DNA from 2 places in the Desulfothermus okinawensis JCM 13304 genome. Region 2 is predicted to be linked to the other one. Evidence: riboswitches for the same ligand, from Rfam matches in the RefSeq annotation. Region 2 holds a riboswitch; the other holds the start of a gene.

Region 1 (5,392 bases), on a different contig from region 2:
AACATGATAATTTCCCTTGCTGGAGGTATACCACCTCGTTTTCAGGGACCTGGGAAAATGGTAAGCGTTACAGAGGATGAATTCATTAAATTTAATCCCCAGGTGATATATGGATGTTATGGAGATAAAAAACTAATAGAAAAGATAAAAAAAACTCCTGAGTATAGTTCTATTTCTGCAATAAAAAATAATAGAGTGTTCATATATCCCTGTAGCCTTACATGTAGATTATCTGCACACACTGGTTATTTTGTTTCATGGCTTGCAGCAGATATTTATTCTGAGCAGTTTTTAAATGATAAAAACTGGGAGTACAAAGATCATAAGATTTCAGAAAAGTCATTAAAGATAGATTTAGACTATATAAAAAAGGCTGCAATTATAAAATCATATGTATTTGACTTTATAAACAAGACCCTTCTAATTCAATTTAAAAGGCCCATGTATATAGTTTCTTCTTTAGAAGGGCCAAGGGGAAATATAACATATGTGGGAAATCACTATACTCCCCCTCCATGCTGGAGAATCACACATTACCTTGGATTAGAGAAATCCAGAAATAGGATTTACAAGGCATTAAATCTGGATGAGAAAAATAGCTCTCTTTTGTTCACTGGGGCAAATATGGACAATCTCGCAGTGGCAACAAAAGAATATAAAAGTCTTAAGGTAGTAGTCATTGCCACAGCCGGGGTTGAGTCAAATGCAATGAGGATGTCAAAAGATGTAGGTAGTTATTTTGAACCAGGTACAATAAATATGATTATTTTATCCAATGCAAAACTCACCAAAAGGGCAATGACCAGGGCTATTATTACAGCCACTGAAGCAAAAACAGCAGCATTAAATGATCTGGATATAAGGAGTTCATATAATCCATTAAAATACCAGGCCACAGGTACGGGAACTGACAATATAATAGTTGTTCAGGGTGATGGTGAAATGGTACTTCACAATGCAGGTGGCCATTCAAAACTTGGAGAACTAATTGCAAGGGCTGTATATGATGCAGTAACAGAAGCTATTTCAAAACAAAACAAGATAATATTCAATAGAAATATATTTAAAAGACTTAAAGAAAGATATATAAATATATATGATATAATTTATAAAAGTCCAATTATTCCAACATATAAGAAAAATCAGTATATCAAAGAAATGGAAGGCCTCCTTTTAACTCCAGAATATGCATCTGTTTTTGATGAATTTCTCATACTATCAGATCAATATGAAAATGGCAGAATTTATAATTTATCTATGTTAAGAAAATTAGCAAAACACATAGCATCATCTATAGCAATGAATAATAATATTAAGATTAAATCTTATGTTAATGATAAATCTATTCCCCTACCCATAAGAATATGTATTGATTCAATGTTAAGTGGTATATCAGATAAATTTAATAACATTAAACATATGAGCACAAATAAAAGTAATCTAAACTAATTGTATGTGTTATGGAATGCTTGACTGACAACAACAATTGATGTACATCCATACGCATGAAGATAATAAGATGGTGTTTTGGATGTTTTGGAATAGTAATGATAATAATATATTGTAATCTAATGTTAATTTCAGGACATTGTGAACAAATAAAAGATATATCAGGGACTACTATAAAACTACCCTTTTATCCAAAAAGAATAGTATCCCTTGCTCCCAGTATAACAGAGTGTCTCTTTGCAATTGGTGCTGGAGATAGGGTAGTTGGTGTAACACAGTTTAGTAATTATCCACAAGAGGTAAAAAGATTACCAAAGGTAGGGTCATATATTTATCCAAGCATTGAAAAGATATTATCTCTAAAACCAGATCTAATTCTGGCAACTAAAGATGGGAATCCAAGGCACATAGTCTTAAAATTAAGGAATATTGGCATAAAGGTCTTTGTAGTAGATCCAAGGGATATTCACTCTTTATTTTCCACCATGCTTGTTCTGGGAAAACTAGTAGGATGCGAAAAAAAGGCCAAATCAACGGTGGACAGATTAAGAAAAGAAGTAGATAGTATCACACAAAAGGGAAAATTGTTTAAATATCCACCAAAGGTCTTTTTTCAAATAGGAATAGATCCCATGGTGACAGTTGGAAGGAATACATTAATAGATAATTTGATAAAGATAGCTGGAGGTAAAAACATCTTTGGGAGTTTTCATGGTTATCCCAGAATATCCGTTGAACAGGTAATTGGACTAAATCCAGATATTATCATAATAACTTCAATGGTCCATTCTGCTTCAAATTTAAATAGACTGAAAAGTCTCTGGGAAAAATATAAAGAGATTGATGCAGTTAAATACTCAAATGTGTTCGTGGTAAATTCAGATTTTTTTAATCGTCCCGCTCCAAGGGCGATTAAAGGACTAAAACTTTTGTCCATGATCTTTGAAAAGGCAGTAAATAAAATTAGCAATTAAAAATTGTTCAGGTGCCATTTAAGCTTAAAAGGGAATCCGGTGAGATTCCGGAACCGGCCCGCGGCTGTGATAAGGGGACGAAAGTTGCAAAAGGCCACTTTCCCCCGCCACCTTTTCAAGTGAAGGACTTGCTATTTGCAAGTAGCAGTATGTGAAGGTCAAAAACTTTTGGCTTCACCTATGTCCTTGCTTAAAAAGGTGGCGGGGAGAGGGAAGGCGCAGCGAGTAGGATGATCCTTTGAGTCAGAAGACCTGCCTGAACAATGAGATTTTTAAGTTCCTTCGGGGCAAGGGGCTTAAGACAAAAGTCTTTGGGGATAAAAACGGGAAATCCCTGAAGTCCTTAACTAATTAGGATTTCAGGGATTTTTTTATTTAAAAACCAGAAAAAGGAGGAATGGTTATGAAGACAGGAGTTATTTGTTATGTAAGGACAGACACAGAGAGATTGGATTTAGACCAGGTAAAAAATGAGTTAAAGAAGGTTTTTAAGGATGCAGACTTAATAGAAATTGCCCATTCTCCAGGGAGTGAAGAAGACATAATGAGGGCGTGGTGGCAGATGACCACCAAAGGCATGAAAAGAATTTTTCTCAGATTTGTTGAAATTGGAAGGGACATGGGAATCAAGTTTACTGGCAAAGAAATGAGATTATATGGTTAACAAAATTTATTTTACCCAGGTTTTGGCAAACTTGGGGTAGGAGGTAAGTAAAAATGAAAAAATGGATTTTTCTTGTTGGTATTTTAATCTTTACTGTTTCACAAAATTCATTTGCACAGCAAGGTAAATATTCTCTGGATACAGTGGTGGTAACTGCAAGTAGATACAAAGAATCTATAAAAGATACCCCTATGAATGTTGAGGTTATTGGACAAAAAGAGATAGAGGCATCATCTGCTAAAGATTTAGGGGAGCTTCTTGCTGAAAAAGGGATAGGCACAATTAGGGAGTATCCTGGTACTCTCACGTCAGTAGGGATCAGGGGTTTTAGGACAGATACACATGGAAATGATTTACTTGGGCATGTTCTGATCCTTTTGGATGGACGCCGTGCTGGAACAGGAAATGTTGCAAAGATCTTAACAAAAAATATTGAGAGAATTGAAATAATCAGGGGACCAGGGGCAGTACAATATGGCTCAGCAGGTATTGGTGGTGTTATAAATGTAATAACAAAAAGGGGAAAAGGAAAACCCCATGCATTTTTAGAAGGAACCCTTGGTAGCTTTAATTACCAGGATGGCACAGTGGGCTCTTCTGGAAAAATCAAGAACTTTGATTATTCATTTGCATACAGCAGGGGTAAGATGGATGATTATGACACAGCAGATAATGTAAAATATAAGAATACGGGGTATGATAAAAAAGAAGACTATTCCTTTAATGTGGGATATGAGTTTTTGCCAGGAAATAGAATTGGGGTTATTTATACAAAATTCGATACAGACAGGGCAGGTTCTCCTTCATATTTAAGTAAAAATGATTTAGACGATTATTCTGATAAGTCACTTAGTTCTGCTGATTTTATATATGAAGGAACACTTCCATCTCTGCCCATTTTCTGGAAAGTAAGATACTTTCAAGGGTATGATAAAAATAAATGGGTGGATCCTATTTTTAGTAATCCAGATGGTTGGGATGATGGTACCCCGTCTATTCAATACACAAAGCATAGAGGCGCACAGGCACAGATTACCCTAGACCTGGACAAATACACTCTTACCACTGGTTTTGATTGGGTTTATTACAAAATTGAATCCTCTTATTCACCAAAAGAGACAAAGTACAAAAATCCTGCAGGGTTTGTCCTGGCAAAAATAAAGTTACTAGATAATAGCCTTATTTTATCAGGTGGAGCCAGATACGACAAATATAAGGTAGAAATTGAAAAAGGAGAGGGTAAGGATAAAGACAAAACACATCTTTGCCCAACCATAGGAGCAGTATATCTACTTACTGACAATATAAAATTAAGGGCAAACTATGGACAAGGATATAGAATGCCCAGTGCCCAGCAACTGTCTTCAGATTATTATGTATGGGGAACACATTATAGGGGTAATCCAGATCTAGATCCAGAGAGGAGCTGGACTGCAGAAGGTGGTGTGGACACATCATTTGAGTTTTTGGATGCATCCTTTGGATATTTTTACACTTATTTTAAGGACAAAATAGAGACTAAATCAGATTATATAAATGGAGTAGTAACTTACGAAAATCATGGACAGGCAAAGATTCAGGGGATTGAGGGAAGCCTGGCTTTGTATATTGGAAAAATGTTTGATCTTCCTTTTCAAATAAAACCCTATGGAAACATAACTTATCTATTGGAGAGAAAGGATGAGGAAACAGATAAGGATCTAAAATACACAGAAAGGATGAGTGCCAGTTATGGAATATATGTCTCAGATAGAAAGGGCTTTTGGTCTAATCTGAATTTTGAATACCATGGAAGTCAGTTTGTGGATGACTGGGAATCTGGGTGGCCTGCTCCTGTAATAAAAAAAGGTGGCTTTACTGTTGCCAATTTCACAGTTGGGAAAAAGCTGGCACAAATTGGCAAATTTGGTAGCTTTTCAGTAAAAGGCGAGATTAAAAATCTTCTGGATAAAGATTATAGCTATGTTAAAGGTTTCCCCATGCCTGGTCGCTCTTTTTACATTGGGATCAGGTATGACTACTAAATCAATATGCTAGGCCCCTACTCTCCATAGAGAAGGACGGCGAATATAAGCCCCCCCTTGTTTCGCCGCCCTTCCTTATAAACTATACTTTATCTTTTCCCCTTGTTTTTATCAAATCTTCTCCTTATAGTGCTTGGTCAAAAGATCTTTTAGGAGGTGTGTATGAAAAAAGATTCAGATGTGGTAATAGTTTCTGCATGTAGGACTGCCATTGGCAAATTTGGCGGTATATTTAAAAATTTTAGGGCATCTAAACTGGCAAGTATTGTTTTGGATGAAGT
Region 2 (5,392 bases):
CTTAAAAAGGGGCTTGGCAATAACTGCAAGATACCTGGTCCATCCAGTGGCCTCAATTATCTCTCCTATTACCAGCCCTATTGATATAAAAAATAGCATCCTAACCAGAGGAAATAATACTTTTTTAAGAAAAACTGGTCCTGTTACATGGCCAAATCTAAATATAAAATAGATAAGCACTATACTCAAAGCAAAAGATAGGATAATGGAACTGGAGCCTTTTTTCATACTATTTTAAACAGCCTTTTTTTGATATTATTAATGTCCAGTATACGGGCTTTTTGCCCTTTAACTCTTGAATATTTTCTATAATTTTTTGATCTTTAAAGCCACACCTTATAACAGCATGACTGGAATTTATCCTGCCTGTCTCTTTTAGGGAGGAAAGTATGTCATCTATGTTCTTGTAGGCCTTTAAAAAAACAATATTCTCACACAAATCTGAAACCTTTCTTAAATGATCACCCCCCTTTACCCCTGATACAACAGTAAGTAGTTCTTCTCCTTCAGCAAGTACAGTCTTTGTCACAGCTGCTGCAGCCTGATAGGAAGTGATGCCAGGAACTATACATATTTCCACAGACGGAGCTATTTCTTGAATATATCTTAGTAAATACCCAAAAGTAGAATATATCAGTGGATCTCCAAGGGTCAAAAATGCAATATCTTTTCCTGATTCTATATCTTTGACAATTCTTTGTGCATGGGATTCCCAGTATGTTTTTGCTTCTTCCTTATTCAATACCATAGGAAATGGCAAAAAAACACACTGGGTTTTATCAGGGATATATTTAGATGCAATTTCAAAGGCAAGGGAGTGTTTATTCTTGGTTGAACACGCAGAATACACTACATCTACTCTCTCTAAAATCTTTACTGCCTTGACTGTAATAAGCTCTGGATCTCCTGGACCTACCCCTATTCCATACAATTTACCCTGTTTGCCCATAGTAATCTCCTAAAATTAATAATATCTATTTCTTATAATATTTTTTTAATACCATCTCTACCTTTTGTTTCACTTTGCTATTATAGTAATGTGGATATAAAATATGCCCAATTTCATAAATACCCATTAAGAGCCTGAGTGTTGGCCTTGATGTTAATTCCTCATCAACTGTATATACTTCTTTATTTTTCACTGCCTTGATTATTTCAAATCCAGGTTCTTTTATAATATCTTCAACCCTGATTCTATTCATACGTCCATATTGGGATATAAAAACATCTATTTTAGATGCTTTTGATAGTAATTTTTCTTTTCCATAATCAGCAATATTTGAATGTCTTACCTGATATGCATCCTTTGCTATATTTATTCCCCCTGCACATGTTAAGACAAAAATTGGGATAGAATCTCTGGAAAATGTCTTAAACTTTCTGTGTATTGATTCAAAATAGACCTTTTTTTTATTTTTAATTTTATTATTAATTGATTTAAAAAATAAAATACTATTTTTAAAATCAGAAATCATATCTCCTGAAAGTTTTTCATGACCAGTAATCTTCCCCAATATCTTCCAATACGTATATAAGGAAGATATATTATTTGGCTGAAGAGAGATAACAGTTATATTTTCTTTTTCAAATTTTTTTATTAAACCAGGATAGGCAAAATCTATCATTGGTCTGATTAATATCAAATCAGGTTTTACAGCCAGAAATCGCTCTACTCCAAAATGATATGAGAATCTAATTTTATTTAAAATATATTTTGGATAGGTATCACTTATGGATATTCCAACTAATTCTTTAGCACTATTTAGTGCACAAATATTTTCAGTATGGGCAGGATACAAAGATATTATCCTTGTGTAAGGCCTGATTACTTTTACATGTCTTCCTTTATCATCAATTATAATATCATTATCCAGCTTAAATGCGTATATTGTGCTTACCCCTACAACTAGATAAACAATGCAAACTAATGAAAAAGCGAGTAACCTATTTTTCATTTTCAAAACCTCCATTTAAAAATAACACCTGATAACAATTTAATCTTTCCTCAAACCTTAGTTTAACATCTACCTCAAACACCTCTTTCAAAATATCTTCACTAATTACTTTGCTGGAAGGACCAGACTCAATAACTTTTCCCTGTTTTAAAAATATAAGTTCATCACAAAAAGAGGTAGCCTCATTAATGTTGTGGAATACACATATTACACAACTTCTTTTATAGATTACATTTTTCTTAAATATAGAGAGTATTTTCAAACTGTGTTTTATGTCCAGGTTAGAAGTTGGTTCGTCTAAAAGAAAGATTGGAGTATCCTGGGCAAGGGCCCTTGCTATCATAACACGTTGTTTCTCACCTCCACTTAGCTCTGTTATGAGTTTTTTTCTAAGGTCAAATACATCCACCTTCCTTTCCACCTCCCTTACAATTTCAATATCCTCTATAGATGGAAGGGAAAATCTCTTCACATAGGGATATCTCCCCATGGTTATTATCTCATCTACAGTAAAGGGAAAGTTGACACTAAAACTCTGGGGTACATATGAAATCCTTTTTGCTATTTCTGATTTTTTTAAAGATCTTATCTCCTTACCATATAAAAGGACCCTGCCCCTGTCTGGGAATTTATAGCCCATTAATATATCAAGCAATGTGGATTTACCGCTTCCATTTGGCCCAAGAATACCATAAAATTTCCCCTGGCAAAATTTAAGGGATATATCTTTTAAAACTGGTTCATTATTGTATGAAAAAGAGATGTCTTTTGCCTCTAAGATTTGTCTATCCACCTTCAAAAACCCACCTGTTTTTTCCTAAAGATATAGCAAAAAAATGGACCACCAATCAGGGCTGTTAACACGCCTATTGGGACTTCAGTGGGGAGATACGCCCTTGTCAAGGTATCTGCCAGAGTCAACATTATTGCGCCGGCAATAAGGGATGCAGGCAGAAGTTTCAGGTGATTTGGACCTACTACTGACCTCACCATATGGGGAACAAGCAGTCCCACAAATCCTATTATCCCAGAAAAAGAAACACAAACCCCTGTTAAAAGAGAAGAAAAGACAAGTAGTAAGATCCTCACCTTTTTTGGGTCCACACCCATTGAAGATGCAGTTTTTCCGCCCAGGCTGAGCAGGTTTAGATCCCTAAAGTAAAATATAAATACTGCAAAAGAGACAATTAAACAGAGCAATATAAGCAGTCCACTTGTCCAGGTTGAAGAGGCAAAACTGCCAAGTAGCCAAAATACAATCACTGAGACCCTCTCCTGTGCCAGGTATTTACAAAAACTGATCCCTGCTGAAAGTATTGCTGATACTATAACCCCTGAGAGGATAAGATTGTTGGAAGATATCCCACTGCTGGAGGTGGATGAAAGGTATATAACCACCAGGAGTGTAACAAGACCAAATACAAAGGCGAAAAAAGGTACAGTATAGATTCCCAAAAAACTCATACCAAATAACAGGGCCAAAGATGCACCAAATGCAGCCCCTGCAGAGATTCCAAGGGTGTATGGGTCAGCAAGGGGATTTAATAGTATCCCCTGAAAAACAACCCCACAGATGGACAGGGCCCCACCAACTAAGGCAGCACATATTATGCGAGGAAGCCTTACATCCCATATAATGGAATAGTGGATAGTGGAAATATTTTTACAGGTTATGCCTGTAAGTTTGGAAGAGATTATCTTTACAACTTCCAAGAAAGGAATCTTTACAAATCCTTGGGATAGAGAAAAAAACAGGGTTAGTAGAAGAAAAAAAGCTGCTAAAACAAGTTGGAAGTAAAATTTTTTCATAAAAAAATCCCAGTTTGTCTTATATCCTTTGACAAACCAGGATGTCCCATTTTCATCCAGGTCTTTTTAAGGATGCTCACCTTCCCAGGGCGAGATCCAGCTCCATTCAGGCAGGTCTTCTGACTCTAGGGATCAATCTACTCACTGCGCCTTCCCCCCTCCCCGCCACCTTTTTAAGCAAGGACGTAGGTGAAGCAAAAAGTTTTTGACCTTCACACACTGCTACTAGCAAATAGCAAGTCCTTCACTTGAAAAGGTGGCGGGGGAAAGTGGCCCACTGCAGCTTTCGTCCCCCTATCACAGCGATGGGTTCGTTCCCGATTTTCACGGGATTCCCTTTTAAGCCCAAATGGGCACCTGAATGTTCATCAGATGAATTTTCTATTAATAGAGATAATAAAATTCTTCAAGCAAAACTTAAACCCAAGCTTATTAAAATGATAAACCTAGTCTAAACCAAATAAATTCCTTGCAAAGGATAAGCATGGTTAGTATAAAAATCAACTTGATTTTTAGATAAGGAGAAACAAGATGAAGACCTATTTAGATTGCATTCCCTGCTTTGTTCGTCATGCCCTTGATGTTGGGAAAATGATAGGTATAGATGATGGTCTTATGGAGCATTTAATGCGTGAAGTCCTTTTAACATTAAGCCAGATAGATATGTCAAAACCACCTCCATATACAGCTAAACACATTCATGCCTTAATTAGAAAAATAACCAACAATCCTGACCCATACAAAGAAATAAAAGATAGACACAACAAACTGGCACTTGAAAATTATCCCAAACTAAAGTCCATGGTATATAATTCCCAGGACCCATTAAATACAGCCATGAGACTTGCAATGGCTGGAAATGTAATAGATCTTGGGGTGAAAAATGAGATAACCCCAGGTGAAATAAAACAATCCATACTTAATGCCTTATCTGAAGCAGTTATTGGAGATTTTGAACTATTTAAAAATCAAATAGTGAGAGCAAAAAAAATATTATATCTAGCTGACAATGCTGGAGAAATAGTATTTGACAAGGTGTTTATCGAAGAAATAGGACCTGATAAAATCACTTTGGCTGTAAGGGGTAAACCTATTATAAACGATGCAACTGTCTCTGATGCTAATTTCTGTAATTTAGATAAACTTGTCAGGATAATAGATAATGGCTCAGATGCCCCAGGCACCATTTTAGAAGACTGCAAAAAGGAATTTTTAGAAGAATTCTGGAATGCAGATTTAATTATTTCAAAAGGTCAGGGGAATTTTGAGAGTTTAAGTAGTGTGGAACACAACATCTTTTTCTTATTTAAGGCAAAATGTGATGTTATAGCAACACATGCAAAAGTTAAACTGAACTCATTTGTCTTGACACAGCCAATAAAAAATAAATAAAAAAATTTACCTGCTGAAAATATTATTGTAAATCTAAAAAAAGGAGTAGATGCATGCCCACCTATGAATATGAATGCAAAGAGTGCGGTTATAGATTTGAGATGGAGCAGTCAATCACAGATGAACCAATAGATAAGTGCCCTAAATGTGGATCCACTGTTAAACGTCTAATTAGCGGGGGTATGGGTTTTATTTTAGAGGGATCAAGAACCCATACTCCCAGAAGGGATCGAGGC

Evidence for each region. A riboswitch is a leader RNA that binds a small molecule or an ion and turns the genes downstream of it on or off. The one in region 2 is predicted to bind cobalamin.
Region 1: linked by a shared signal. The riboswitch ahead of ACYQ0O_RS07990 (hypothetical protein) and the one ahead of ACYQ0O_RS05625 (FecCD family ABC transporter permease) in region 2 are both predicted to bind cobalamin.

What each region holds. Positions count from the first base shown of each region.
Region 1 is NZ_BAAIEW010000017.1:54,215-59,606, forward strand. Features, by position in the region: gene ACYQ0O_RS07980 (adenosylcobinamide amidohydrolase) at 1-1,449, shown strand, start outside; gene ACYQ0O_RS07985 (ABC transporter substrate-binding protein) at 1,506-2,423, shown strand; cobalamin riboswitch at 2,416-2,697, shown strand; gene ACYQ0O_RS07990 (hypothetical protein) at 2,827-3,087, shown strand; gene ACYQ0O_RS07995 (TonB-dependent receptor plug domain-containing protein) at 3,141-5,111, shown strand; gene ACYQ0O_RS08000 (thiolase family protein) at 5,274-5,392, shown strand, end outside.
Region 2 is NZ_BAAIEW010000011.1:16,750-22,141, forward strand. Features, by position in the region: gene ACYQ0O_RS05605 (hypothetical protein) at 1-228, opposite strand, end outside; gene cobI (precorrin-2 C(20)-methyltransferase) at 230-949, opposite strand; gene ACYQ0O_RS05615 (ABC transporter substrate-binding protein) at 975-1,955, opposite strand; gene ACYQ0O_RS05620 (ABC transporter ATP-binding protein) at 1,945-2,748, opposite strand; gene ACYQ0O_RS05625 (FecCD family ABC transporter permease) at 2,751-3,764, opposite strand; cobalamin riboswitch at 3,857-4,140, opposite strand; gene ACYQ0O_RS05630 (damage-control phosphatase ARMT1 family protein) at 4,296-5,156, shown strand; gene ACYQ0O_RS05635 (FmdB family zinc ribbon protein) at 5,210-5,392, shown strand, end outside.